DNA from 4 places in the Ruegeria jejuensis genome. Region 4 is predicted to be linked to each of the others. Evidence: riboswitches for the same ligand, from Rfam matches in the RefSeq annotation. Region 4 holds a riboswitch; each other region holds the start of a gene.
The links. A riboswitch is a leader RNA that binds a small molecule or an ion and turns the genes downstream of it on or off. The one in region 4 is predicted to bind cobalamin.
Positions count from the first base shown of each region.

Region 1 (7,322 bases), on a different contig from region 4:
TCAGTGCATCAAGGTCCTGGGTGGTTCCAAGCGTAAATACGCCTCCGTCGGCGACGTCATCGTCGTCTCGGTGAAGGAAGCCATCCCGCGCGGCCGCGTGAAGAAAGGGGACGTCCGCAAGGCCGTCGTCGTACGCACCGCCAAGGAAGTCCGTCGCGAAGACGGCACCGCGATCCGTTTCGATCGCAACGCTGCCGTCATCCTCAACAACAACAACGAGCCGGTCGGTACCCGTATCTTTGGCCCCGTTGTTCGCGAGCTGCGCGGCAAGAATTTCATGAAGATCATCTCGCTGGCTCCGGAGGTGCTCTGATGGCTGCGAAACTCAAAAAAGGCGACAAGGTCGTCGTGCTCTCCGGCAAGGACAAGGGCAAGGAAGGCACCATCGCCTCCGTTGACCCGAAAGCCGGCAAAGCCGTTGTCGATGGCCTGAACATCGCCATCCGCCACACCCGTCAGTCCCAGAGCGAACAAGGCGGCCGCCTGCCCAAGGCCCTGCCGATCGAGCTGAGCAACCTGGCCTATCTTGATGCAAACGGCAAACCGACCCGCGTTGGCTTCCGCATGGAAGGTGACAAGAAGGTGCGTTTCGCCAAGACCACGGGGGACGTGATCGATGCTTGATAACGCAACCTATACCCCGCGCCTCAAGTCCGCTTACAAGGACACCATCCGTGCCGCTCTGAAAGAAGAGTTTGGCTACAAGAACGAGATGATGATCCCCAAGCTGGACAAGATCGTTCTGAACATCGGCTGCGGTGCCGAAGCGGTCAAAGACAGCAAGAAAGCCAAGTCGGCGCAAGCAGACCTGACCGCAATTGCGGGTCAGCAGGCCGTGATCACCAAAGCGAAAAAGTCGATCGCCGGCTTCCGCGTTCGTGAGGACATGCCGCTGGGTGCGAAAGTGACCCTGCGCGGTGACCGCATGTACGATTTCCTGGATCGCCTGATCACCATCGCGATGCCCCGCATCCGTGACTTCCGCGGCGTTTCGGGCACCTCTTTCGACGGTCGTGGCAACTATGCCATGGGCATCAAAGAGCACATCGTGTTCCCCGAGATCGATTTCGACAAGGTCGATGAGGCCTGGGGTCTGGACATCGTAATTGGCACCACAGCGAAAACCGACGCTGAAGCAAAGGCATTGTTGAAAGCATTCAACATGCCCTTCAACAGCTGAAGCGCGGGAAGGAAAAGACATGGCTAAGAAAAGCATGATCGAACGCGAGAAGAAGCGCGAGCGCCTGGTGGCCAAATATGCTGCCAAACGCGCCGAGCTCAAAGAGATCGCGAATGACGAAAGCAAGCCGATGGAAGAGCGTTTCAAAGCGCGTCTGAAACTGGCGAAACTGCCGCGCAACAGCTCGGCAACCCGTCTGCACAACCGCTGCCAGCTCACCGGCCGTCCCCACGCTTACTATCGTAAGCTCAAGGTCAGCCGTATTGCGCTGCGCGAGCTGGGCTCTGCTGGTCAGATCCCCGGCATGGTGAAATCGAGCTGGTAAGGGAGAGACAGATATGAACGATCCTATCGGCGATATGCTCACCCGTATCCGCAACGCGCAAATGCGCGGCAAGTCCACCGTTTCCACCCCGGCCTCCAAGCTGCGCGGTTGGGTTTTGGACGTGCTGGCGGATGAGGGCTACATCCGTGGCTATGAAAAGACGACCGGCACCAACGGTCATCCGGCCATCGAAATCAGCCTGAAATACTACGAAGGCACCCCTGTCATTCGCGAACTGAAGCGGGTCTCGAAGCCCGGTCGTCGCGTGTACATGGGCGTCAATGACATCCCGCAGGTCCGTCAGGGTCTGGGCGTGTCGATTGTCAGCACTCCGAAAGGTGTGATGTCGGACCAGAACGCACGCTCCAACAACGTTGGCGGCGAAGTGCTCTGCACCGTCTTCTAAGGAGGTCTGCAATGTCTCGTATTGGTAAGAAACCGGTCGAGCTGCCCAGTGGCGTGTCCGCCGCTGTGTCGGGTCAGACCATCGAAGTGAAGGGCCCCAAGGGCACCCGCAGCTTCACCGCGACCGACGATGTGACCCTCAACGTCGAGGATAATGTCGTCACCATCGTGCCGCGTGGCAAATCCAAGCGCGCACGTCAGCAGTGGGGCATGTCCCGCACCGTGGTTGCCAACCTGGTGACCGGTGTGACCCAGGGTTTCAAGAAAGAGCTTGAGATCCAGGGTGTGGGTTACCGGGCGCAGATGCAGGGCAACACCCTGAAGCTGAACCTGGGCCTGAGCCACGACGTTGACTACGTCGCTCCGGAGGGCGTGACCATCACTGCTCCGAAGCAGACCGAAATCACCGTCGAAGGGATCGACGAACAGCAGGTCGGTCAGGTCGCCGCGGAAATCCGTGCTTGGCGCAAGCCTGAGCCCTACAAGGGTAAAGGCATTCGCTACAAGGGCGAGTTCATCTTCCGCAAGGAAGGCAAGAAGAAGTAAGGACGCAAACAATGGCAAACAGCAAAAGAACCCTGTTTCTGAAGCGCCGCCTGCGCGTTCGGAACAAACTTCGCAAGGTCAACGCGGGTCGCCCGCGTCTGTCCGTGCACCGGTCGAACAAGAACATCTCTGTTCAGTTGATCGACGACGTACGTGGCGTGACCCTGGCCTCGGCCTCGACCCTGGAAAAAGACCTGGGTCTGGTCGGCAAGAACAACGTCGAAGCGGCCACCAAAGTGGGCGCGGCCATCGCCGAGCGTGCCAAGAAGGCAGGCGTCGAAGAGGCCTATTTCGATCGTGGCGGCTTCCTGTTCCACGGCAAGGTGAAGGCTCTGGCCGATGCTGCGCGTGAAGGTGGTCTGAAGATCTAAGACTTGCGGGCGGTTTTCGAATCGCCCCGATGATCCGGGGGCCTCGGCGACAGTCGGGGCTCACTTGGATTGAACAAACGGTGCCGCTAGCACCACTTATGAAAGGGATGCCAAAATGGCAGAACGTGATAATCGCCGGGGCCGTGGTCGTGACCGCGACGAAACTCCGGAATTTGCAGATCGCCTGGTTGCGATCAACCGTGTGTCGAAAACCGTAAAAGGTGGTAAGCGCTTTGGCTTCGCCGCTCTGGTGGTTGTCGGCGATCAGAAAGGCCGTGTCGGCTTTGGCAAGGGTAAAGCAAAAGAAGTGCCCGAGGCCATCCGCAAGGCAACCGAGCAGGCCAAGCGCCAGATGATCCGCGTGCAACTGCGCGAGGGTCGCACCCTGCACCACGATATCGAAGGCCGTCACGGCGCCGGTAAAGTGGTCATGCGGACCGCGCCTGAAGGTACTGGTATCATCGCCGGTGGTCCGATGCGTGCCGTGTTCGAGATGCTGGGCGTCAAGGACGTTGTGTCCAAGTCGGTTGGCTCGCAGAACCCCTATAACATGATCCGCGCCACCATGGACGGCCTGCAGAAAGAGCAGAGCCCCCGTTCGGTTGCGCAGCGTCGTGGCAAGAAGGTTGCCGACATCCTGCCCAAGCGGGACGAAGCACCGGCTGCTGCCTCTGAAGCCGCTGAAGCGTAAGGAGACGGAAACATGGCAAAAACCATCGTCGTCAAGCAGATCGGTTCCCCGATCCGCCGCCCCGCAGACCAGCGCGCAACACTGGTTGGCCTGGGCCTGAACAAGATGCACAAGACCCGCGAACTGGAGGATACTCCTTCGGTCCGTGGTATGGTCAACAAGATCCCGCATCTGGTTGAGATCATCGAAGAACGCGATTGATAGGTGGGGTTAACCCCCGTCTAGCAATACAGGAACGCCCTTGGGGCATAAAACGAACCCCTGCCGAGTTTCTCTCGGCAGGGGTTTGATTTTTTAGGACGATTTTCTGACATATCACTCCCAAATCCGATCCAGCAGGGCCGGGACCGAGCACACGTCAGCTGTCTTTCCACACGAGCAATTCGAGATGTCGAAATGTTTAGCGCGTATTGACACATCTCGTGGCCTCGGGCACTCAGTCCCCAGATGGTTCCCTATGGTGCACCCAAGGGATTAAAAGGGAATACGGTGAGGTCCACCAAGTAGTGCCAAGTCCGTGACTGCCCCCGCAACTGTAAGTGGTGAGCAAAGCCAATCAGCCACTGGTCATATGGCCGGGAAGGATGGCCGAGCAATGACCCGCAAGTCAGGAGACCTGCCATCACATGTTCAACCAACCCGGGGCGGGGCGTCCTGGAAGGAGGCTTTGATGGCACGTTTGCAACGTGTGTACATGACCGGCACCTTCCGTCTGCGCTTGGGCACAAGCGGAGCGGGCAATGCCGGACACAGCTGACCACTTCCTTCTGATCTGCGAGACCTGCAAGGGTGGCCCGTCGGTCGGCTCCATGCGGGACATGTTGGCGAACAGGCTGCCAAAGGGTTTTGCGATCCGCGCTATCGACTGTATGGCTGGCTGCGATCGCCCGGCGACGGTCGGGTTCCAGGCCAACAACAAGGCGCAGTACCTGTTTGGCGACATCCAGACCGCGCAAGACATCGACGCGCTGGCGCAATTTGCCGAGCAATACCGTCAAAGCCCGGATGGCTGGACCAACGCCACCGATCGCCCGCGCCCGCTCTTGACCAAAACCCTGTCGCGGATGCCCCGGATTGCACAGGAGGCGCCGTCATGACAACCGCCTTTCTGATCGCCAAGGATCTGGAATACCACGCGTTGAATGGTGAGGCTCTGCTGCAGGGCGTATCTTTCGAATTGCACGAAGGCGCCATTCTTGCGATTGCGGGTCCAAACGGAGCCGGCAAGACCACCTTGCTGAACATGCTCTGTGGCGCCGAAGGGCTGGCCTTTGGGGATGTGTGGATCAAAGGGCGCAGACTGAAAGAGCTTTCAGCCAAAGACCGTGCCCGGATGATCGCAGTGGTCAGCCAGCAAGAACTACCGGACGGTCGCCTGACGCTGCGGGATTACGTCGCGCTGGGGCAGATTCCGATCCGGGCGGATCGCTCGACCGAAGAACATGCCAGCGAACTAACCCGTATTCTGGACATGACGGGACTCGGCGCGCTGGCCGGGAAGCGTATGGTTCAGCTCTCAGGCGGGGAGCGTCAGCGCGCACACATCGCCCGTGCCCTGGCACAAAACCCGTCGCTGCTGTTTCTGGATGAGCCGACCAACCATCTAGATCCCGACGCCAAGGGGCGGATGCTGTCGCTGGTTGCCGAGTTGGGCATCACCGTGGTGATGATCGTCCATGATCTGGTGATGATCCCGGAATTCGCCACCCATGTCGCGCTGATGAAATCCACCCGACTGACCGGTTTTGGCGCGGTGAGCGATGTACTGACCCCTCAGCATGTGCGCGAAACCTTTGGCGTCGATTACCTGTGTTTTCATCATGAAGGCCGCGTGATCCCGGCGCTGGATATCCGGAAAACAGCTGTTTCAACCCAATCCTAGGAGTATTTCCCGATGAAACATATCTGGTCCGTGGTGCTGGCCGCAGCCATGGCAAGCGGCGCGTCTGCCCACGAGGTCACCGTCGACAATTGCGGTGAACCTCTGGTGTTTGAAACCCAGCCCGAGCGGTTGGTCGTACATGACATGAACATGACCGACATGGCCTTTGCGCTGGGGTTGCAGGACAAGATCGTCGGGCTGACCGGGATCACCGGGTGGTACAAGACCAGCCCGGAATTTAACACGCTGCGCGGCGATATCCCGGAGCTTGCGCCGAAATACCCGACGGTTGAGAATCTGGTTGCCGTTGAACCCGACCTGTTCTTCGCGGGCTGGTATTATGGCATGAAGCCGGGCGGCGATGTGACGCCGGATACGCTGAAGCCATTCGGCATCAAGACCATGATCCTGACGGAAAGCTGTGTCCATCTGGACAAGGACCGCCCAGAGGCCAGCATGGACCTTCTGTTTGATGATGTCCTGAGACTGGGCAAGGTCATGCATGTCGAGGACAAGGCCGAGGCTCTGGTCTCCGGCTGGAAAGAGGACCTGACAGCAATCCAGACACAAACGGCTGATCTGCCAAAGCCCCGTGTATTTCTGCTGGATGGCCCGGCGGACGCACCCTTTACGGCGGGCAAGTTTGCCATCCCGAATGCGATGATCGCCGCAGCAGGGGGAGAGAATGTCACCCACGACATGGACACAAGCTGGGGTCGGAGTTCCTGGGAAGCGGTCGCAGCGGCAAATCCGGAGTTTCTGGTGCTGCTGGATTATCAGACCGGCAATGGTGCGGCAGATACGTTCAAGTTCCTGCAGGAACACCCTGTAATGTCGCAAACCGATGCGGTGAAGAATGAACGTTGGATCGGGTTGCGCTATGAAGAGTTGACACCGGGACCCGCGAATATCGACGCGATCTCGAAAATGGCGCAGGCCATGCATCCGGTCCTCAACTGACATGGGCCGGATGGGCCTGACACTTCTGCTGGGGGCGGTCGTTCTGGCCGCCCTTTTGCTGGTTTCAACCATCTATGGCACCACAACTATCCCTCTGTCCGACACCGTTGGGGCGGTTCTGCTGGGAACCGGGCTGGCCGAGGGCGAGATGTCCGCGATGCATCGGATCGTCTTCGACCTGCGACTGCCCCGCGCCCTGTTTGCTGCGGTCATTGGGGCCGGTCTGGGGATCGTCGGCGTGGTCCTGCAAACCACGACGCGCAATGATTTGGCTGACCCGTTCCTGTTTGGCCTGTCTTCGGGGGCCGCCGCCGGGGCGGTGTTTGTCATCACCGTGACCGGAGATGTTCTGGGGTTTTGGACCTTGCCATTGGCTGCCTTTTGCGGTGGGCTTGTTGCATCGGGCATCGTTCTGGCACTGGTTCACGGGTTGCGGACCAGCGCGCCGGAAAAGCTAATCCTTGCCGGGCTTGCCGTGTCCTTCCTGTTCTCGGCCATCACCAATTACCTGATTTTCGCGGGCGACAGTCGGGCGGCGCATTCAGTCATTTTCTGGATGCTGGGCGGATTGGGTCTGGCCCGGTGGGAAACCTTCCCGCTCGTCTGCGCCGGGCTATTGCTGATCCTCAGCTATTCACTGTACCGAAGCCGCTGGCTGGATGCGTTGCTGACCGGAGACCTGACCGCTTCGACCCTGGGCGTGCCGGTGCAGGGGCTGAGATTCAGCATGTTTTTCGCTGCCGCCCTTGCCACGGCTGTATTTGTCTCGGTCGCTGGTGTCATCGGTTTTGTGGGCCTGATGGTCCCCCATATTGCGCGCGGGATCGCCGGACCGCTGCACAGCCAGCTATTGCCAACGGCTGCGCTGGTGGGCGCGGCATTGCTGACCGGTTCGGATATCCTCAGCAGGCTGCTGTTGGCACCACAGGAATTGCCTGTCGGGATCGTCACCACCTCAATCG
Region 1 is NZ_JBGRUO010000014.1:85,716-93,037, reverse strand. Features, by position in the region: gene rplN (50S ribosomal protein L14) at 1-313, shown strand, start outside; gene rplX (50S ribosomal protein L24) at 313-624, shown strand; gene rplE (50S ribosomal protein L5) at 617-1,180, shown strand; gene rpsN (30S ribosomal protein S14) at 1,200-1,505, shown strand; gene rpsH (30S ribosomal protein S8) at 1,519-1,911, shown strand; gene rplF (50S ribosomal protein L6) at 1,923-2,456, shown strand; gene rplR (50S ribosomal protein L18) at 2,468-2,827, shown strand; gene rpsE (30S ribosomal protein S5) at 2,943-3,518, shown strand; gene rpmD (50S ribosomal protein L30) at 3,531-3,719, shown strand; cobalamin riboswitch at 3,950-4,156, shown strand; gene AB1E34_RS16350 (DUF1636 family protein) at 4,259-4,615, shown strand; gene AB1E34_RS16345 (ABC transporter ATP-binding protein) at 4,612-5,400, shown strand; gene AB1E34_RS16340 (ABC transporter substrate-binding protein) at 5,413-6,360, shown strand; gene AB1E34_RS16335 (FecCD family ABC transporter permease) at 6,371-7,322, shown strand, end outside.
Region 1: linked by a shared signal. The riboswitch ahead of AB1E34_RS16350 (DUF1636 family protein) and the one ahead of AB1E34_RS01850 (hypothetical protein) in region 4 are both predicted to bind cobalamin.

Region 2 (7,322 bases), on a different contig from region 4:
TGCAAATCCGGTCGCAGAGCATCGCCTGGTTCAGATCATGCAGCGCAATCACGGCGGTTACGGGCAGGCGCGCAACCATGTGCAGGATCGCCAGTTGGTGTCGGATATCCAGATGGTTGGTCGGCTCGTCCAGCAGCAGGATTTGCGGCTGCTGCGCCAGCGCGCGGGCGATATGAACCCGCTGCCGTTCGCCGCCGGACAGCGTGTGCCAGTGTCGGTGCCCAAAGCCCGACAGGTCCACATCGGCCAGCGCCTGCGCAACAATCGCATCATCCTGAGCGCCCCAGCCCCGCAACGCCGACAGCCAGGGGGTGCGGCCCAATTCGACCGCATCGCGTACGGTGATGCGGTCGGCAGTGTCGGCATGTTGCTCAACCAGCGCCAATCTTTGCGCGATCTCGCGCTGGCGCATCCCGGCCATGCTCTGGCCACCCAGATGCACGGAACCTCTGGAGGGCGTGCGGATGCCCGCAAGCATACGCAGCAAAGTGGATTTGCCCGACCCGTTTGGCCCGATCAGCCCCAGCTTTTCGCCTTCGTTCACGGTCAAGGAAATATCGCTGACGATGGGTTTCCCGCGCGTCTCCCAGCCGAGGTTTTGGCACGACAGGATCATGGCGACGTTCTCCCGCCGATCAGGATCAGGGCAAACACGGGCGCGCCGACCAGGGCGGTGACGACCCCGATAGGCAAAACCTGTCCGGGGATGATCATGCGTGAGATGACATCCGCGAAGATAAGGAAGACGGCTCCGGCGAGCGCCGAGGCGGGCACCAACCGGCCATGCCGGTGGCCGACCACAAAGCGCATGGCGTGCGGGATCACAAGGCCGACAAAGCCGATGGCCCCGACAACTGAAACCATGGCGGCGGTTACCAGCGCGGCGATACCGATCAGGGTCAGTTGCACGCGCTTCACAGCGATACCCAGCGAGGCGGCGCTGTCTGCACCAAAGGTGAACGCATCCAGAGCGCGGGTGTTCCACAGGCAGGCCACGATGCCAAACATTGCAGCGGGCAGCGCGCTGGCAACGTCAGGCCAGCGCACACCGGACATATTGCCCAGCAACCAGAACATGATGGCGCGGGCCTGTTCCGCATTGGCGGATTTGGTGATCAGAAAGGCGGTCAATGCGTTGAACATTTGCGACCCGGCGATCCCGGCCAAAACGATGACCCCCGCCGCGCGCAGGCCGACACCGCCGCCCGCAGCATGGGCGAGCAGCGCGACAAAAGCGAAGGCCAGCAGGGAACCCATGAACGCGCCTGCAGACAGCGAGATCAGCCCGCCGCCCAGCCCCAGCACGGTGACGGCGACGGCTCCGGTTGAGGCCCCCGCCGAGATGCCCAGAAGATAGGGATCGGCCAGCGCATTGCGCAGCAGCGCCTGCAAGATCACGCCGGACAGGGCCAGCCCCGCGCCGCAGCAGGCGGCCACAACCGCGCGCGACATGCGGTAATTCCAGATGATGCCCTCGTCGATCTTGTCGACGGGATAGCCCGCATCAAACAGTTTGTTGGCCAGCACCTTCAGTACCACGCCGGGTGGAATACTGGTTTCCCCCAAAGCGGCCCCGAACAACAGCGCGGCCAGAAGCACCGGGGGCACGACCAGCCCCCAGTGCCACAGCGACCGGCGCGCAAGTGGCCGATCAATTGCCGTCATTGGGTCAGACCAAAAGCAGGCAGTTCATCCGCGATCTGCTCCAATGCATAGATGGCGCGGACGGTCGGGCTCATGGCATGGGCGTCGATGGTGATGATCCGGCCTTCCTTGACGGCGGTCATTTCCTTGGCGACCGGGTCGCTCATAAGGAATGCGCGCTTTTTCTCGACGTCGTCCGCCGGGAAACGGCGGCGGTCCATTTCGGCAATCACAATGAAGGTCGGATCAGCCTTGGCGATGGTTTCCCAGCCCACAAGCGGCCATTCCTCGCCCGAGGTAACCACATTATCGACACCCAGCTTGTCCATCATGTAAGCAGGAACGCCCTGCTGACCGGCGACATAAGGGTCTGACTCCATATCCGCCGACGAGAACCAGAACAGCGCCGAGGACCCCTCTGGCAGGTTCAGGCCTGCGGCCTTGGCGATGGCCTGTTCCTCGCGGGTTTTCAGATCGTCTACCAGCGCGGCACCCGCATCCTGAGCATCATAGATTTCGGCAAGCTGTTCGATGCTGGTGTACAATTGCTGGGTCGAGAACAGTTCCGACCGTGTGCCATCGACCCCAACCGAGTTATCCTTGGCCGCGCAATCGGTGGGCATCACATAGGTGGGCACGTTCACATCGTGAAACATCTCGCGCGTGGCGACGATCCCTTCGGCTCCCACATGCCATTCATACATGACTGTGACCAGTTGGGGTTTCTTGCCAACGACGCTTTCAAAGCTGGGATCATTATCGGCCAGACGTTCGATCTTGTCGTTGATCTCTTTGAACTCGGGCAGGACCGGGTTGAACCAGACCGAGGTGCCCGAGAGTTTGTCCTGCTGGCCCAGCAGATACAGGATTTCGGTCGTGGACTGCCCGATGGTCACGGTGCTGTCGGGTGCCTTGTCGAAGGTCAGCGTGTGGCCGCAATTCTCAATGGTCAGCGGATAGCTGGTCTTATCCGCAAAGGCCGGTGCGCTCAGCACAGCGGCCAGCGCGGTCAGGGTGATGAATTTGGATGTCATTGTCTTGGCTCCGGTAAATCCGATGCCGGGGTTTGAAAACAGAAAGAAAAAGGCCAGCAACCGGGCAGGCAAGTGCACTAATCCATGCACGGCACAAAGGTGTCAGTCGCATCACGATCCTTTCCCGAGCAACCCCGCCCGGTGGTTCAGGTTTACGTCGGCAGGTCTCCTGACTGACGGATCTTAGCTGGCCCTGACCTTCCCAGACCGTTTGGCCCAGTGGTATGTTCAGAGCTGGCTCACCGCCTACAGTTGCGGGGGCAGTTTCGGTTCATATGGGTCTGACCCATATGGCGAATTCCCTGTTAGGTCCGAATGGACACCGACAAACCGCGCATGACATCTCAGGGCTGTATCGTCAAGATTCGAAATCATCCAAAGATGGTCAGTCGTCAATTCTGCTAGCGCAACGCTGCCCCTTTTGGCACGCCGCAACGAAGCTTTTGGGCCCTTGTTGAGCGACAAGTATCGGCGGATCGTCAGCTATGCAACTTGGCAAGGCCTAAACCGCTTCTTGTCGGCTTAGGTCTTACGGCCCGGGCAGCGCCAATAAGCACAAGATACATCAAACCCAAGATCGCATCAGAGGGTCAATTACCAGCGATTCTGCCACTTGAGCTTGCTGATACGTTATACTATCACAGGTAAATCTGAACCAGATTCTGTGTGAAATCGTGGCGCTTTCCCCTTGCCTGTCCATTGACCGATTAACGGTTTCTCTGAATGGGCAATCGATCCTGAACGGTATCGATCTTGTGCTTGAACCGGGTCAGCGGGTTGCCCTGCTGGGCCAATCCGGATCCGGCAAGTCCATGACGGCACGGGCCGCTCTGGGCCTGCTTCCGCCGCAGGCCGAGATCACCGGGCGGATCGACGTTGGCGGTGTTGATGTCACCCGCACGCCGGCCCTCTCGCGGCCCGCATCAGCACGGCCGGCGATGGTGATGCAGGATACGCAGGCGGCGCTCAACCCGTTGACAACCATCGGTTATCAGCTTGAACAACCGCTGCGAAAATCAGGTTTGGGTGCCGCGGACGCGCGCCGAGCAAGCATCGACCTTCTGGCGCGGGTCGGCATGCCCGAGCCTGAGCAGATCGCGCGGCGGTGTTCTCCCGAATTGTCGGGCGGTCAGCGACAGCGGGTTTGTATTGCGATGGCCGTCGCCTGCAAGGCTCAGACAATCATCGGGGACGAACCCACCTCGGCGCTGGATGTGGTGACGCAGGCTCAGATCCTGAGGCTTTTGCGCGACGTCACCCAAGCCCCCGGCGGGCCGGGCCTGTTGCTGATTACCCATGACCTTCACGCAGCCGCGCATCTATGTGACCGCGCCCTTGTCATCGAGGCAGGGCGCATCGTCGAGGACGCACCGATGCAACGGCTCGTGACCGATCCTCAGCACGCGCATACGCGTGAGTTGATCGCCTCAGCCAGAAACTGCGGCATCGCCTGCGAGAGGTTGTACGGATGACCTTCCTGTCGATAGGTAACCTGTCGCTTGCGTATCCGGCGCCGCGCGGGTTTTGGCGTAAGACACCGCCGGCGCCCGCGCTGCACGAAGTCTCCTTCGATCTCGACGCAGGCGACCGAGTCGGTCTGGTTGGCGTGTCCGGCTCTGGAAAGTCCAGCCTGCTGCGATGCCTTCTTGCGCTTGAAGCCCCGCAGGCCGGGCAGATCTTTTGTGACGGGCGCGCCGTCCTGCCAGGTTCAGTCGCGTCGCTGCGCTGGTATCGGCGCATGGTGCAGTATATTCCGCAGGATCCGGCGGGATCGCTGGAGCCGCGCATGACGGTCTTACAACTCGTGACCGAACCGTTGCTGCGCCTGCATATCGACCGGAACCCCGAACAACTCGCAAAACAGGCGCTCGCCAGCATTGGCCTGGATCACCGTTTCCTTTCGCGCCGACCGGGCGAGTTGTCTGGCGGGCAGGCGCAACGCGTAGCGATTGCCCGTGCCATTGCGATGCGCCCTGTATTCCTGCTGGCGGACGAGCCGGTCAGTGGGCTGGATATGACCATCCGCGCCCAGGTGGCGCGCGTGCTGAAAGACCTTTCCACAGATCAAGGCACAGGCTTCCTTATGGTGTCACATGACATCTCCATTTTGGCTGAACTGTGCCAGCGGATACTGGTCATGCAAGAGGGCCGCATAGTCGAAGATCGACCCACCCGCGACCTGCTGCGCGACCCGCACCACCCGCATACGCAAGAATTGTTAAACGCCGCACCGCCGATGATCGCCGCGGCATAAGAAAGGACCCCCAATGAAATCTACCCTTCTAAGCGCCGCGCTCGTCGGCCTGAGCCTCGCAGGCGCTGCGCATGCCGAAGACCCGCGCATCGGTGTCGCAATGCTGCAACCGCCGCGCTCGGGGTTGAGCCCGTTATCCGACGACGCCTTCAAGTTGTCCCGCTGGTCCACTGCGGAAACACTGATCCGCCTGAACGCCGACGGTGAACCGCAGCCCTTGCTGGCAACCGAATGGAGCCGAATTGACGATCATACGTGGCGGTTTGTGATCAGGTCCGGCGTCAAGTTTCACGATGGCACCGATCTGACCCCGGAGCAGGTCGCAGCCGCGTTGTTGGCGGCAACGCAGGCCGCGCCCAAGCCGCGCATTCTTGATGGGGTCGAGATGGCGGTTGAGGTCGATGGCAATGCCGTGATCGTTCGCACCGAGGCCGTCGATCCTTTGGTACCCAATCGTCTCTCCAGCCCGCAGCTCGCGATTCTGGCTGAAAAAGCCTATGGCGAAAAAGGTGTCGTGACACCGACCGGAGCAGGGACCGGCCCGTTTGTTCTGACGGAAATCAACGGCGTGACGAGCGCGCATCTGGATCGGTTCGACGACTATTGGGGTGAGCGTGCCAAGCTAGCGGGCATCGATGCCGACTATGTAGGCGATGGCACCGCGCGAGGGGCCGCGTTGCGCACCGGTACCGCGCAGGTGGTCGAAACCGTTCCGGTCAGCCAGGCTGCGCTGATCGACCCGGCTCTGATTCACGAAGTCCCGATGCCGCGCACCAATACGCTCTACGTGAACTCCAAGAAGGGCCCGCTGACCGATCCCGCCCTGCGCAGCGCGGTACGTGATGCGATTGACCGCGACGCTATCGTCCGGACCGTTTATGAAGGGCGGGCCGACGTCGCGCGCGGTCTGTTCGGCCCGGCGCTACCCTGGGCGAACCCCTTGCGAACGCCGATCGATCACGTCCAAGCCAAGGCCCCTGAAGGCACCAAGATCACGCTTGGCACCTATACTGACCGGGCCGAATTGCCCGAAGTCGCCGTACTGGTCGCCCAAATGCTGGGCGAGGCGGGTTTCGACGTCACTCAGGATGTCCGCGAATACGCCAATATCGAGGCCGACATGCTGGCTGGTAATTTCGACCTCATTATTCTGTCACGTGCCACCGTGCTCGATAGCGGTGATCCGGTGTCCTACATGGTCAGTGATTTCGGGTGCGAAGGCTCGTTCAACATCTCGCAGCTTTGCGACCCGGCAGTCGACGCCGCCCTTGAGGCCGCAGCCGCAATCGAGCCCGGTGTGGAGCGCCGCGAGGCCATCATCGCCGCTGAGGCCGCCATTCTGGCAAGTGGTGCAGCCGTTCCGATGCTGCATGGGCGCATCATTCAAGGTGAGGCCGCTAACGTGTCCGGAGCGCAACGCGACCCGCGCGAGCGCAGGCTGATCACGGAACACACCACGCTGACCAAATGATCCAAACGCTGGATCGTCTGACCCCCGCGCTTTCGCGCGGGGTGACATTGGTTGGTGTGATGGTTCTGGTGGCCTTGCTGCCCTGGATCTCGAACAAAGATCCCGCGCTCAGCATTCTGCGGGCGCGGATGGGCGAGCAGAACCCGACGCCCGAAGCGCTGGCGGCCATTCGTGAGCGGCTTGGACTGGCGCTCGGGCCGGTTGAGCACCTCAAGGCCTGGGCTGCGGGGCTCTTGCATGGCGATCTGGGGACCTCGTGGATTTCCGGCGCCCCCGTTCTGTCGGACATGCTCAATGCCTTCGGTGTGTCATTGATCCTGATGGCGGCGGCCTTTACGGTTGCCAGCGCGATTGCCTTTTTGGTCTGCTGGCCCACGATGCGGCGCGGTTTGCACGGGCGTGATACCCGGACATCCGGCATCGTCGCAGCGACGCTGACCGCACTGCCCGAGTTCCTGCTGTCGGCTTTGCTGCTGGTTATGTTCTCGGTCTGGCTTGGCTGGTTTCCCCCCTATGGTTGGGGTGATGTGGTGCATGTCGTGTTGCCGGCCTTTGCTCTGGGCCTGCCGGCGGGCGGGTATCTGGGACGGCTTATTTCAAATGCGATTTCCGCGACATTCCAGGAGCGTTGGATCGCGACATGGGCCATGGCGGGGTTTTCGCGCGGTAAAATCGCGCGGGCTGTTATGCGTCGCAGCCTGCCTGCGCTGATGCCGCAGATTGGCATGGTTATCGTGGCGATGACAGGTGGTGCCATCGCCGTTGAACAGGTCTTCTCGATCCCTGGCCTTGGTCGGGCAGTTCTTGGGGCGGCCTCGGCGCAGGACCTTCCGGCGCTCCAGGCCGGAATCCTGATCCTGCTGGTCAATGCGCTGCTGATCGGAGTGATCGCCAACCTGATCCGGGTCGCCCTGCTGGG
Region 2 is NZ_JBGRUO010000019.1:59,970-67,291, forward strand. Features, by position in the region: gene AB1E34_RS19285 (ABC transporter ATP-binding protein) at 1-616, opposite strand, end outside; gene AB1E34_RS19290 (FecCD family ABC transporter permease) at 613-1,665, opposite strand; gene AB1E34_RS19295 (ABC transporter substrate-binding protein) at 1,662-2,678, opposite strand; cobalamin riboswitch at 2,821-3,020, opposite strand; gene AB1E34_RS19300 (ATP-binding cassette domain-containing protein) at 3,353-4,150, shown strand; gene AB1E34_RS19305 (ABC transporter ATP-binding protein) at 4,147-4,932, shown strand; gene AB1E34_RS19310 (ABC transporter substrate-binding protein) at 4,946-6,403, shown strand; gene AB1E34_RS19315 (ABC transporter permease subunit) at 6,400-7,322, shown strand, end outside.
Region 2: linked by a shared signal. The riboswitch ahead of AB1E34_RS19295 (ABC transporter substrate-binding protein) and the one ahead of AB1E34_RS01850 (hypothetical protein) in region 4 are both predicted to bind cobalamin.

Region 3 (7,322 bases), on a different contig from region 4:
CCGAGGGCGCAAAGATCATCAACACCGCGCCGATGGATCTGGATCAGATCATGGGCGAGATCGCCACCGCCCATGCCGAGGGCAAGGATGTGGCGCGATTGCATTCCGGGGACTTGTCGGTCTGGTCTGCCATGGGTGAACAGATCAGGCGGCTGAAAGAGATGGGCATTCCCGTCAGCGTCACTCCCGGTGTACCATCCTTTGCTGCCGCCGCCGCTGCTTTGGGAACCGAGCTGACGCTGCCCGGCCTGGCGCAATCGGTGGTGCTGACCCGCACGCCGGGGCGCGCCTCGTCCATGCCCGAGGGCGAGACGCTGGAAAACTTCGCCCGCACCGGGGCGACGCTGGCCATTCACCTGTCGATCGGCAATCTCGACACGGTGATAGCGGATCTGACCCCCGCTTATGGCGCGGATTGCCCGGTGGCGGTGGTCTACCGCGCTAGCTGGCCCGATGAGCGGATCATCCGCGCCACGCTGGGTACCCTCAAGGCGGCGCTGGACGACAGTATCTCACGCACCGCGCTCATTCTGGTCGGCCCGGCTTTGGCAGGCGAAGGCTTTGACGAAAGCTGCCTTTACTCCAAGACCTATGACCGCCGCTACCGACCGCAAAGCGCCGAAAGCCCGTGGTCCAGCTGGAGCCACGGGGATGACTGAGGCGATGACAAACCCTCCCGGCCTGCTGATCTCGGCGCCCTCATCGGGGACCGGCAAGACCACGGTGATGCTGGGACTGCTCAGGGCGCTGGCCGAAGACGGTCTGGCAGTGCAGCCGTTCAAGAGCGGGCCGGATTATATCGACCCGGCCTTTCATCTGGCGGCGGCGAAACGCGCGTCTTTAAACCTCGATACATGGGCAATGGACGAGACGCTGCTGGGCGGCATCGCGGCGCAGGTGGCGGGGGCCGACATAGTGGTGGCCGAAGGCTCCATGGGGTTGTTCGACGGGGTGGCAAAGCCCGGAGAGACCGGCCACGGCACCAGCGCCGAGACCGCGTTGCGTATGGGCTGGCCGGTTGTGCTGGTGCTGGATGTGGGCGGTCAGGCGCAATCGGCGGCGGCCACGGCGCTGGGATTTCGGATGTATAACCCGGACCTGCCCTTTGCCGGTGTGATCCTGAACCGCTGCGCCAGCCCGCGCCACGAACGTCTGACGCGGCTGGGCATGGAGCGCGCGGGCCTGCCGGTTCTGGGCGTGCTGCCGCGCCGGGGCGACCTGACGCTGCCCGAACGGCATCTGGGTCTGATCCAGGCAGTGGAGCATCCCGACCTGGAAAGCGCCATCGCGGGCTATGCGGCGTTTTTGCGCGAACATGTCGATCTGGAGGCGATCAAGGGGGCCGCGTCTTCCTCAAGCCCCAAGGGGCCATCGTCAGCCGCGCTGCCGCGTCCTCCGGCGCAACGGATCGCCTTGGCCCGCGATGCTGCGTTTTCCTTCACCTACCCGCATCTGCTGGAAGGATGGCGTGCGGCAGGGGCGGAGATTCTGCCATTCTCGCCGTTGGGTGACGAGGCCCCGGCAACAGATGCCGATCTGGTCTGGTTGCCCGGCGGCTACCCGGAACTGCATGCGGGCAGGCTTGCGGGGGCGCAGATCTATCTGACCGGCCTGCGCAGACATGCCGAAACCAAACCGGTACACGGCGAGTGCGGGGGCTACATGGCATTGGGTGAGGCGCTGATCGACAAGGAGGGCAACCGACACGAGATGGCGGGGTTGCTCGGGCTGGTGACCTCTTATGAGAAGCGCAAGTTCAATCTTGGCTACCGCAAGGCCACTCTGACCGCGCCAATGCCCGGTTTTGAAGCCGGAGCCGTCTTACGCGGGCATGAGTTCCACTATTCCTCGATTGTCGAACAGCCCGATGCGCCGCTGGCCCGCGTGGTCGATGCCGAAGGTGTGGAAGGCCCGCAAACCGGGTCGCTGCGCGGCAATGTGACGGGCACATTCTTTCACCTGATCGCCGAGGCGCGCTCATGAGCGGGTTTGTGTCTTTTGTCGGTTCCGGCCCCGGTGACCCCGAGCTGCTGACCCTCAAGGCGGTGGACCGGCTGCAACAGGCCGACGCGGTTCTGTTCGACGACCTAAGCAGCGGCCCGATCCTGAGCCATGCGCGCGAGGAGGCCGATCTGGTGGGGGTGGGCAAGCGGGCCGGTCGCCCCTCGCCCAAACAGGACCATGTGAGCCGCCTGCTGGTGGAGTATGCGCAGACCGGCGCCCGCGTCGTGCGACTGAAATCCGGCGATGGCGGCATGTTCGGACGCTTGGAGGAAGAGCTGGTGGCCCTGCGCGAGGCCGGGATCGGATACGAAATCATCCCCGGCATTCCATCCGCCTGCGCGGCAGCGGCAGCGGCGGGCATCCCGTTGACCCGGCGTTTGACCGCCCGGCGGGTCCAATTCGTCACCGGCCATGATGTGAGCGGCAAGCTGCCCGAAGATCTGAATCTATCCGCACTGGCCGACCCGATGGCCACCACGGTGATTTTCATGGGCAAGCGTACCTTTCCGCTACTGGTCGAAGCGCTGCACGCGAACGGCCTGCCACTGGACACGCCTGCATTGCTGGCTGAATCCGTCTCGACCCCGGATCAGGCGCTGCATCGGACGACGATGGGGGCGTTATCGGAAAAACTCGCCGCTGAAATCGGCACCGCGCCAGCGTTAATCCTTTATGGGCCGCTCGCCGACGAATGAATGCCGCTTTTGGGGTTGACGCAATTGGGGCTGGCAAGACAAGAGTGCGGTTACGGTGCTCGGGCCGCAAGGCCCGGGGAAAAGGGAATGGGGTGCAAATCCCCGACTGCCCCCGCAACTGTAATCGGGAAGCAAGCGTGGCAATCGCCACTGGCATATCGCCGGGAAGGCCCTCGCTTGTGACGATCCGTGAGTCAGGAAACCTGCCGTGATTGGAAACAGCCGGACAACCGGCACGCGTATCCGCCGGGGATGGCGGGAAGGAGACAGTAAATGCATATCGAACCGGGCGTCGTGCATGGCGCAAAAATGATTTTCGCCTACGGTACAGCAGCCGCTGCCGCTGGGTATTCTCTGAAACTGATCGCAGACGATCTGAAAGAACGCGCCGCGACCTCGTTCATTGCGCGCTCCATCGCCGCCACGCTGAGCGTCTTTATCTTCTTCGAGGTGCTGCCGCATTTCCCGGTCGGTATCTCTGAGGTCCACTTCATTCTGGGCACCACATTGCTGCTGATTCTGGGCGTCGCGCCCGCTGCGGTTGGTCTGGCCGCTGGCCTGGCCATTCAGGGCCTGCTCTTCGCGCCTAGCGACGTGCCGATGTATTTCGTGAACATTACCACATTGCTGGTGCCGCTCTTTGGTATCCATGCGCTGGCCAAGCGCGCGCTGCCGAAGAACGTCGCCTATGTCGATCTGGGCTACACGGATGTTCTGAAGCTCTCGGCAGCCTATCAGGGCGGCGTGATCGCCTGGGTCGCCTTCTGGGCCTTCTACGGTCAGGGATTCGGCGCCGAGAACATGGCCGCCGTTGGCAGCTTTGGTCTGGCCTATATGCTGGTCGTGCTGATCGAGCCGGTCTTTGACCTTGCGGTTCTGGCCGGTGCCAAGTCGCTGAAGGGTATGAAGGGTTCCGGCCTGGTGACCCCGCGCCTCTATCACGCGGCCTGATCCAATCTAATCTGCAAAGGATGGCTCCGGCTCGACACAGGCCGGAGCCATTGTCTGTTATGCAAGAGCTTTTCCTGATCGGCATCGGCACTGGCAACCCGGATCACGTGACCCGCGAGGGCGCGCGCGCGATCTGTGACGCGGATCTGATCCTGATCCCGCGCAAAGGAAGCGGCAAAGAGGATCTGGCTGGGCTGCGCGAGCAGATCATCAATGATCTAAGCGCCACACCGCCGCCGCTGGCCCATTTCGACATCCCCAAACGTCGGGCGGATGACGGTTATCTGCAAGGGGTCGAGGAATGGCATGACGCCATCGCGCGGCGCTGGCAGGAGGCCATCGCGCGCCACAAGGACGCAAAGCGCGTCGCTCTGCTGATCTGGGGGGATCCCTCGCTCTATGACAGTTCGCTGCGCATCGCGGATCGGCTGGACCCGAAACCGGCAATCCGGGTCATTCCCGGCATCACCGCCATTCAGGCGCTGACCGCCGCCCACGCAATCCCGATCAACGAGTTGGGCGCGCCCTATATCGTCACAACCGGACGCCGCATCCGCGACGAGGGTTGGCCCGATCCGGTCACCTCTGTCGCCGTCATGCTGGACGGTGAATGCTCGTTTCAATCACTCGATCCCGACCGCTATGACATCTGGTGGGGCGCGTTTGTCGGGATGCAGGAACAGATTCTGATCCATGGCCCGCTGCATGAGGTGTCCCGGCAGATCATCGACACCCGCGCCGCAGCCCGCGCCGAGCATAGCTGGATCATGGATATCTATCTGCTGCGCAAGCGCACGGGCTGAGCCGGAGGTCCGATCCACGGAATTGTGATTCCGCCCGCCCCCGTAACATGGCATCAAGGCGAGACAGATCGGGAGAATGCCATGCTCAGAATCGCTTGTCTTGTTGTCGCGCTGGGGGCAGCCACCATAGCTCATGCAAAAGATATGGCTGCGCGCGAGGGATGGGCGGTGCTGCCGACCGGCAAATCCTACGACCAGCTTGTCGATGATGTAAAAGCTGCGGTGAAAGAGAACGGGCTGATCGTCGTGACCCAGGCCGGGCCAACCAAGGCGGCAGCGTCGCGCGGCATCACCATACCCGGAAATCGCGTCATTGGGGTCTTCAATAACGATTTTGCGGTGCGCGTCCTGAACACCTCGACCGCGGCGATGATCGAAGCGCCGATCCGGCTCTATGTGACCGAAAATGCGGACGGGACGGCCACGCTGTCCTACAAAACACCGTCCTTTGTCTTTGCTCCCTATGCAGAGGGTGGCAGCGAATTGCAGGCCATCGGACAAGAGCTGGATGGCCGCTTTGACACCATCGCCAAGTCTGCTGCGACGTCACAGTGACGTGATTCCACTTGCCTCCGGGCGCGCAACGCGCAATCTCCGCTCAAAGTTTGTTCGGAGACCCCTCGATGCAGAACCAGACCATTCGCGCCGCTGACCTTCTGGCCCGCAGGCTTTACGAGGCGGGATGCCGCCACGCGTTTGGGATGCCGGGGGGCGAAGTGCTGACGCTGGTCGATGCGCTGGAAAAGGCCGGGATCACCTTCCATCTGGCCAAGCACGAGAATGCGGCGGGCTTCATGGGCGAGGCGGTACATCACCGAGACGGCGCGCCTGCCATCCTGCTTGCCACACTGGGGCCAGGCGCGATGAATGGGATCAACGTGGTCGCCAACGCGCAGCAGGACCGGGTGCCGATGATCGTGCTGACCGGCTGCGTCGATGCCGATGAGGCGCTGACCTACACTCATCAGGTGATGGACCACCAGGAGGTGTTCCGCCCGATCACCAAGGGCACGTTCCGGATGACCGCCAAAGGCGCCGATACCGTGGCCGACAAGGCGGTGTCGCTGGCAATGCAACAGCGCTGCGGCCCGGTCCATATCGACGTGCCGATCTCGGTCGCTGATGCGCAGGTCACCCCCTCGCGCCTGCGCCGCCTTGCGCCCGCAGCCCCGGTTGCTCCCTGCGGCACCGAGGTGGAACAGGCGCGCAAATGGCTGACGAGCAGCGAGCGGCCCATCGCGATCATCGGGCTGGATGTGCTTTATGACGGGTCTGCCTGCGTGACCCGTGCCTTTCTGGAACATTTCGGCATTCCCTTCGTGACCAGCTACAAGGCCAAGGGCGTGATCCCCGAAGACCATCCGCTTTGCCTGGGCGGCGCGGGCCTGTCGCCGCTGGCCGACAGCCATCTTGTGCCCTTGGTGCAAGGTGCGGATCTGGTGCTTTGCATCGGCTATGACCCGATCGAGATGCGCCCCGGCTGGCGCGAGATCTGGGACCCGGCCACGCAGAATGTCATTGATATCGCGGCGGTGCCCAACGATCACTATATGCATCAGGCCGGGGTGAACCTCGTAGCCGACACCGCCGCCACGCTGGAGGTCCTTGCCAAGGGCATCCCGGCACGCCCGACATGGCCCGGGAATGAACCCGATGCGGCCCGACACGCGCTGGCTGCGGCCTTCCCCGCCGATGACGAATGGGGACCGGCAGCTGTGATTGCCGAGACCTGCGCCACCTTGCCGGACACGACGCTGGCCACCGCCGATAGCGGGGCGCATCGCATCCTGCTCAGCCAGATGTGGGGCTGCTGCGAACCGCGCGGGCTGATCCAGTCCTCGGCGCTGTGCACGATGGGTTGCGCGGTGCCCATGGCGATCGGGTTGAAACTCGCCGAACCGGACCGACACGTGATCAGCTTTTCCGGCGATGCTGGCTTTCTGATGGTGGCCGGAGAGCTTTCGACCGCCGCAGAACTCGGCGGCAACCCGATTTTTCTGGTCTTCGTGGATGCCAGCCTCGCTTTGATCGAGTTGAAACAGCGGGGGCGGCAGATGACAAACCGGGGCGTGGATTTCGGACACCATGATTTCGCAGCCATCGGGCGCGCCTTTGGCGGCAACGGCCATACCGTGCGCAACCGCGCGGAACTGCGCGCCGCGCTTGAGGCGGCGCAAAACGCCGACCGCTTCACCGTGATCGCAGCCGAGATTGAGCGCGAGGGTTATGATGGCCGTATCTGAAGGCGCATTGAGCGGGGTCAAGGTTCTGGACCTCAGCCGCATTCTGGCCGGGCCAACCTGCACGCAGCTGCTGGGTGATCTGGGGGCCAGCGTGCTCAAGATCGAAAACCCCGCAACGGGCGGAGATGATACGCGGCAATGGGGCCCGCCCTATGCCAAGGATGCCGATGGCAATCCCAGCGATCTCAGCGCTTATTTCATGGCCGCCAACCGCAACAAGAAATCTGTGGCCGTTGATATCACCACCTCCGAAGGGCAGACCACCATCAGGCGGCTGGCGGCTGAGGCCGATATCCTGATCGAGAATTTCAAACCCGGCGGGCTGGCAAAATACGGACTGGATTATGCCACGCTCTCGCCTGAACTGCCGGGGCTTGTCTATTGTTCCATATCGGGTTTCGGACAGACCGGCCCCAACGCCTCGAAGCCGGGTTATGACCTGATGGCACAGGGCTATGGCGGCATCATGTCGCTGACCGGCGATCCCGAGGGCCGCCCGATGAAAGTGGGCGTCGGCATCGCGGATGTGATGTGCGGTATGTACGCCACCGTGGGTATTCTGGCCGCCCTGCGCCACAAGGAGCGCACCGGCGAGGGCCAGCAGATCGACATCGCGCTGGTGGATT
Region 3 is NZ_JBGRUO010000013.1:90,417-97,738, reverse strand. Features, by position in the region: gene cobM (precorrin-4 C(11)-methyltransferase) at 1-659, shown strand, start outside; gene AB1E34_RS15685 (cobyrinic acid a,c-diamide synthase CobB) at 652-1,983, shown strand; gene cobA (uroporphyrinogen-III C-methyltransferase) at 1,980-2,699, shown strand; cobalamin riboswitch at 2,736-2,924, shown strand; gene AB1E34_RS15675 (energy-coupling factor ABC transporter permease) at 2,973-3,650, shown strand; gene cobF (precorrin-6A synthase (deacetylating)) at 3,710-4,453, shown strand; gene AB1E34_RS15665 (DUF302 domain-containing protein) at 4,535-5,008, shown strand; gene AB1E34_RS15660 (thiamine pyrophosphate-binding protein) at 5,077-6,696, shown strand; gene AB1E34_RS15655 (CaiB/BaiF CoA transferase family protein) at 6,683-7,322, shown strand, end outside.
Region 3: linked by a shared signal. The riboswitch ahead of AB1E34_RS15675 (energy-coupling factor ABC transporter permease) and the one ahead of AB1E34_RS01850 (hypothetical protein) in region 4 are both predicted to bind cobalamin.

Region 4 (7,322 bases):
ACCTTGTCGGCCTGCTCCTGATCGCTGGCGATCACAAAACGTGCGCCGCAATGGCTCAGCACGTAGGCCATCTCTTCAGCCACCGCGTCCTGATAGAGCGGCACCGGAACCGCGCCAACAGATTGCGCAGCCACCATCGACCAGTACAGGTAAGGACGGTTGCGCCCGATAATGGCGATGAAGTCGCCCTCTCGCACGCCCAGATTGATCAGGCCCAGCGCCAGAGCCTCGATTTCTTTTTGGGTTTCGGCCCAGCTCCAGCATTGCCAGATGCCGAGTTCCTTTTCGCGATAGGCCGGCGCATCCGCGAAAGCCGTTGCATTGCGTTCAAGCAGCGCCGGAAGGGATTGCAACCCTTCGGCACCCGACTGCGTGGTAGCCAAAATTCTTCTCCTCCCAATCCGGTCATTTGCATCGACCGGAAAGATCGCTTGGTGCGATTCTGCCCCTATTAGGAACGTCGCAAAATCTTGCGGTCAACTTTTTCCTGATGTTTTCCCAAATCTTACGAATTGTAACAGCGCATCTCAGCGTCCAAATGCCCCTGTGCCGCGGGGCGATCCGGTGCTAGGTCTTTGGCCGGGAGGTGGCCCTTGGACCAGAGCGACCAGCGCGCGAAACGCATGACAACAGCCGGCTTGAACCTGATCGCACAGGCGCTGTCGATCTATGACAGCGAGTTGCGATTGGTGCTGTCGAACCGGCGCTTTCAGGAAATGTTCGACCTGCCTGATGATCTGGTTACGTCGGGTGCGAGCTTTGCCGACACGATCCGGTTCATTGCCGCGAAGGGCGAATATGGCACAACCCATGACATTGAAGATCTGGTCAAGGATCGCGTCGATCAGGCGCTTGCCTTCGAGCCGCATTATCTGGAACGCGAGCGGCCAAACGGGCAGGTGATCTCGATCGAGGGATCGCCGCTGCCGCAGGGCGGCTGGGTGGCGGTCTATACTGACATCACCCGAACCAAGCGGGTGGAGGAACTGCTGCAATCGCGGTCCGAGGAACTCTCGGATCAATTGATAGCTCATGCCGAAGAGCTGTCCGCGACCAACAGGCAATTGGCCGCCAGTAACAAGGCGCTGGAAGAAACCAAGCGGCAATTGACCGAGATCGAGGCGCGCACCCGCCTGACGACCGAGATGATGCCCGCACATATCGCTCATGTGGATGCAGACGGCCACTACACCTATTCGAACCGGCGACTGAGCGCGGTGATGCCGGGGCGTCCGTCGGACATCCTCGGTCTGCATATCTCTGACGCTCTTGGCCGCACCGCCTACGCGCGGATCGAGCCCTATCTGACCGCCGCCTATGGTGGTGAGAATACAGTGTTCGAGTTTACCGAAGACCACGATTCCCGCCGCATTAGGGTCGCTTTTACCTCTGATCAGAGCGGTGGCGTCTTTATTCTGTCGATGGATATCACCGAAGAAACCCAGGCCCGCGTCGCGCTGCAGCAGTCACGGCGGCGCGCGCTGGCCGCGCAGATGACCAGCGGGTTGGCGCATGATTTCTCGAACCTGCTCACCATCATCCTCGGGATGCAGGGCAAGCTGGAAAAGATGAGCCTGCCGCCTGAGGCCGCCGAGCTTGTGGCGGCCACCCAGACCGCCGCTCGCCGGGGTGGGCGGCTGCTGAACAGGCTTGCCGACATGACCGGAACCCGCACGTTACGGCCCGAGGCGGTGGATATGGGAGGCATCCTGCAGGACCTCAAATTGCTGGCAACGCCGTCGCTGCCGCGCGGCGTGGGGCTGTCGGTGCTGGATCACACCAGAGGCCTACACCTGATGCTCGATCCCGGCATGGTGCAGGATGCGCTGCTCAACCTCGTTCTGAACGCCCGCGATGCCTGCGGGGCCACGGGCCAGATCACTGTCAGTGCCCATTGCATCGGGCAAACCTGGCTGGAACTGGCGGTCACGGATACCGGGCCCGGCTTCTCTGAAAAGGCTCTAAATAGGGCATTGAACCCGTTTTTTACCACCAAGGGCGGCGAGGGGTCCGGACTTGGCCTGCCGATGGTTTATGACACAGTCAAACTTGCAGGTGGCGATCTGCAACTGTCGAACACGCCGGCGGGCGCCAGCGTTGTGGTACGCCTGCCTTATCGCCTTGCCCCCGATAAGAAAGGCGGATTGGCCCTGCTGGTCGAGGATAACGAAGACCTGCGCGCAGGGTTCCGTGACATGCTGGTCGAACTGGGCCATTCGGTGATTGAGGCGACCTCGGCGGATGAGGCCTGCGCGCTGGCGGCTGATATCGGCGACATTTCGGTGGTTCTGTCCGATATCCGGCTTGAAGGTGATGCGACGGGGTTGGATCTGATGACGCGGCTACCCACCGATCTGCCCTGCATTCTGATGACCTCGCTGCCTGCCTCCGACCCGCTTTACCGCGACGCGATCGCGCGCGCGCCGGTCTTGCGCAAACCGTTCGGAACCGATCAATTGTCGGCACTGATCCACAAAGAGGCCCGGACGTGACCGACGCATTGGTGACCATCCTCGATGATGAACCCGCGATCCGCCAGATCCTGACTGAGGCGCTGGAAGAGGCGGGGTTTCGCACCCAGTGCTTTGCCCGCGCCCGCGAATTCGAAGCCTCGCTGAAACGGGTGACGCCGGATCTGTGCTTGGTCGATCTGTCGCTGCCCGACACTGATGGATTGGCATTGGTCCATCGGCTGGCACTGGAACAGGGTGCGGCGGTCATCATCATCTCGGGCCGGGCACAGGTGCAGGACCGGGTTACCGGGTTGGAACTGGGCGCGGATGACTACATCACCAAACCCTTCGATCCGGCCGAGGTTGTGGCACGGGTGCGCGCGCGTCTGCGTGGCCCGAAGACGCCCGCGCCCGCAGGCGAGACGGCGCATTTCAACGGCTGGACCGCGCATTTTGACCGTTATCTGCTGGAGGACAGCGATGGCTGCGAAACGCCGTTTTCCCATGCCGAGGGCGAGGTGTTGCGGCTGTTTCTGGAAAGCCCCAAACGGCTGATCAGCCGCGCTCAGATGCAGGAGACGTTGGGCGGTGCGGCGGGTGAGAGCTTTGACCGCGCTATGGATGTGCGCATATCCCGGCTGCGCACCAAGCTGTGTGAAGACCCAAAGAATCCCCGGCTGATCAAGACGATCTATGGCGCGGGATATATCTTTTTAGGCGATGTCGAGTGGCTCTAATAGGGTCAAATCGGGCAACAAAGTCGTTATTGAGGGCTGCGTTCGTGCCGACGCAAAGGTTCGGCTTAAAATGTCGCGCGCGGCTATGGCCGCATGAAGCTTGTGTGGCTGCGAGAGTCGCTTGACAGACTCAGGTAGCAAGGGCTAGCGGTTGTGTGATGGTTCTCACACCACATCTGTGGTTGGGATGAAAAGGGAACGCGGTGCGGCCTCGCATGGGCCAAATCCGCGACTGCCCCCGCAACTGTAAGCGGAGAGCGATGCCGAAAGACCACTGGCCAAACGGCCGGGAAGGACGGCAAAGCGATGACCCGCAAGTCAGGAGACCTGCCATCGGAACTGAAACTCGAACGCGGGCGGGGTGTCCGGTGCGGGTCTGATGACTGCACAAGGTCACGGACGTCCACCTCCCCTTTCCGCTAGCGCGGAGGGCGCGATGTGATCTGGACGAAGAACAACCAAACTTTTGCGGCGACGCAGTGTCTAAGAACGGGAAAGCCCTGTCCGGCACTGGCGCGCATGGTCGACAGGCTGGCCACCGCCATGTCATCGACCCGTTCTGTGACGGCGGCGGATTTCGAGATCGAGGGCAACGCGCAGCTTGTCCATTGCGGGCACGATTGCAGCGCTGTCTACCGGGCCAATCATGCGCGCATTCGGATGTATGCGGGCGTTGCGGAAACCACCGATCTGGACGTCATGGCCCTCTATGCGGATGCGATGATGGACCCGGAGGGGCAAGGTTTTCCCGCTCCGGGCATCACGCCGCCCTGCGCCATGGTCGAAGTACGCCTGCCCCAGATTGAGCAGGCGCACCCGGCGCATGCCGCCGCGTGAACCGCTATGGCACTGTGACTGTGACCTGATCGGGATGTAACGCGGCCCAGTCTTCCATGATCTGAGTCAGTGCGGGATCGCTGCTGGCTTCGATCTGGTTGCGTCCCAGTGGCGCGCCCGCTTCCAGCGCTGCCGTCACGCAGGCGGCGTGGTCCCGGTGCTTGCGCTCCGGGTTATTTTCAGCCCCGTGCAGGATGGTCGAGATTAGCCCGCCGCCATAACCGTTCACATGGGTCAGATCAGGGGACAGCGTCAAAAGATAGTGCATCATCTCCGGTAACCCTTCCCATCCGGCGACCTGCAAGGCGGTGAGCCCTTCACGATCCGGTGCCTCAGGGTTCAGCCCAAGCGCAACAAGGCGTTTCACATGCTCCAGCTTACCGGGCAGATGCAGAATGGTGCGGATCAGGGTGCGGTATTCTTCAGGCAGCTTCGTCGGGTCCAGATGCGCGCCGGGCTGCAACCGCCCCTCTGCCGCCTGCGCGAGCAATTCTTCTTCTGGGGTGAGGCGCTGAACGTTGCCCGCAGCCTCAATCGCACGGGCGAGCGGTACATTCCCATAAACTCGCGCGAACCCATAAGCAGAATAGCCTTTATAGAGCCTATTTGGATCGGCACCACCGGCCATCAGCAGTTCTATCATCGGGCCGTCACACATCCGTCGCGCGGCCTGATGCAGGGCAGGCATGACCCAGGGTTCCTCTCCGCCAACCGGCGCGTCGTTGAACTCTTCGACCTGCCCGCCATGGTCCAGCAGCAGGCGCACCGCCTCATGGTCGTTGAAGTCCAGCGCGCGCAGCAACGCGTTGGTTCCGCGTGGGTCGGCACCGGCGGCCAGCAGTATTTGCAGGCCTTTGTGGTGACCCAGTTCGGTGGCGTGATAGAGCGATTCCCCGTCATTTGGATTGGCCCCGTGATCCAGCAACCACTGGGCAAGGACCATGTTATCGGCATGGCCAATCGCCCCGTATAGAGCCGAAAGCAGATGTGGACTGCCTGGTTCCGAGGGGTAGCCGTCATTCACGTCCGCGCCCGCCGCAAGCAGCGCGTTTGCCACGGCGATCATGTCGCGTTCCAACTCAGGGTGGGATTGGATGTGTCTGGAAAAGGCCAGATGCAGGATCGGTCTGCGGGGGCCTTGCACGGTTTGGTGGACGATGCTCGAATCTCGGTTCAACCAGTCTCTGACCGCATCAATCCGATAGAGCGCGCAAAGCAGGCCGAAGGCGTCATCCGCCAGATCAGGCGTTTGCGTCAGCAATTGCGCCACACGCCAGTCGGCCCCCTGAAACAGCGCCAGTTTGAGCTGTTCAGCACGCGCCTCTCGCTGCATGTCTGCGGTCTCGATGCTGAACTTCATCTTGGGCCAGCTTTCATACCCTGCCTCGCGGGCGATCACGTGCAAGGCCACGCTATGGGGGAGTGTTGGCGTCTGTCCCAGAACAGCATTAGCGCGCTCTATTGCGCGCGCATCCCCTGCTGCAAAGGCTTTTCTGAGCGTCTTTGCCTGACGGCGGCGGTGGTCAAGAGAATGGGTCATGGGTTTTCCTCAAACAGCCCCGGTGGTCCGCTGATCGGGGAGAGAAAAAACCGCATATCGCGTTGGTCGGTGAAGGGGGCTGATACAGCTTTCCGCGGACCCGGTTGCCGCCCAGTCGGCACCGGTATCATATGGCGCGACGCGGAGCAGGACAAGTTCGGGGACGTGCGGCCATAGCCCATTGCATCTGTTCGTCGGTTTCCACGGCACAGGGACGCAGGGCGCGCAGACGGGTCAGAGCGGCCTCGGGCGCCTCGCCGCATTCGATCATCAGTCGCAAGGCCACCATGCCGGACCGACCGCAGCCGCCTCGGCAATGCACCAGAACCCGTCCGCCGCCGCTCAGCGCGTGGCGGGCATCGGCGCTTACATCGGGCCATGCCTGTTGAATGGCAAAGGGCGGCGCGGTGAAATCCCTCACCGGCAGATGCGCCCACCGGCTGGCGCGGCTTTGAATATCGGCACCAAATTGCAATGCGCCGGTCTCGAACATCTCCAATTCGGTGGTCATCGAGATCACGAGGCCCGGTTTCCACTCTGCAATCTGTGCCAGATCGCTTTCATAATCCCCCGACCGACCGGGCAAAGGCGACAACGCCAGCGTCCCACCGCCAACCTGCAGCGCGTGAATAATCATATGCGACATAAGGCGGTCCCCCTCCCGGCCGCGTTTCAAAACCACTATTCCAATGTGCCCTTTGTAAAGGCGGCCCCCAACTTTCCCAAGGGTTTTAAAACCACGCGCGAGGTGGACGCGGGGGGGGCGGCACACTAGGCTCCGGCGTCAGGAACGAATCCGCCAGAGCAGACATGACCGACACGCCCAGCCCCGCCTATCAGGTTCTCGCCCGCAAATACCGCCCGGAAACCTTTGCCGACCTGGTCGGGCAGGATGCGATGGTGCGCACGCTGAAAAACGCGTTCGAGGCGGACCGGATCGCGCAGGCCTTTGTGATGACCGGCATTCGCGGGACCGGCAAGACCACCACTGCCAGGATCATCGCCAAGGGCATGAACTGCATCGGACCAGATGGCAATGGCGCCCCGACCACCGAGCCTTGCGGCCAGTGCGAGCATTGCGTCGCGATCATGGAAGGCCGCCATGTCGATGTGATGGAGATGGACGCTGCCAGCCGCACCGGCGTGAACGACATTCGCGAGATCATCGATTCCGTGCGCTACCGTGCGGCCTCGGCGCGCTACAAGATCTACATCATCGACGAGGTTCACATGCTCTCGACCAGCGCCTTCAACGCGCTGCTCAAGACGCTTGAGGAACCGCCCGAGCATGTGAAGTTCATCTTCGCGACCACCGAGATCCGCAAGGTCCCGGTGACGGTTCTGTCGCGATGCCAGCGGTTTGACCTGCGCCGGATCGAGCCGGAGGAGATGATTGCGCTGATACGCAAGATCGCCACGGCCGAAGGCGCCGAAATTGCCGAGGACGCGCTGGCGCTGATCACGCGGGCAGCGGAAGGGTCGGCGCGGGACGCGACCTCGCTGCTGGATCAGGCGATCTCGCACGGGGCGGGCGAAACCACGGCGGAACAGGTGCGTGCCATGCTTGGCCTAGCCGACCGGGGCCGGGTGCTGGACCTGATGGACATGATCCTGCGTGGCGATGCGGCGGGTGCCTTGACCGAGCTCAGCGCGCAATATGCCGAAGGGGCCGATCCGCTGGCGGTGCTGCGCGATCTGGCCGAAATCACGCATTGGGTATCGGTCGTCAAGATCACGCCCGATGCCGCCGAAGAC
Region 4 is NZ_JBGRUO010000001.1:310,101-317,422, reverse strand. Features, by position in the region: gene AB1E34_RS01865 (AMP-binding protein) at 1-383, opposite strand, end outside; gene AB1E34_RS01860 (PAS-domain containing protein) at 624-2,492, shown strand; gene AB1E34_RS01855 (response regulator transcription factor) at 2,489-3,190, shown strand; cobalamin riboswitch at 3,334-3,539, shown strand; gene AB1E34_RS01850 (hypothetical protein) at 3,710-4,027, shown strand; gene AB1E34_RS01845 (ankyrin repeat domain-containing protein) at 4,032-5,567, opposite strand; gene AB1E34_RS01840 (protein-tyrosine phosphatase family protein) at 5,695-6,213, opposite strand; gene AB1E34_RS01835 (DNA polymerase III subunit gamma/tau) at 6,378-7,322, shown strand, end outside.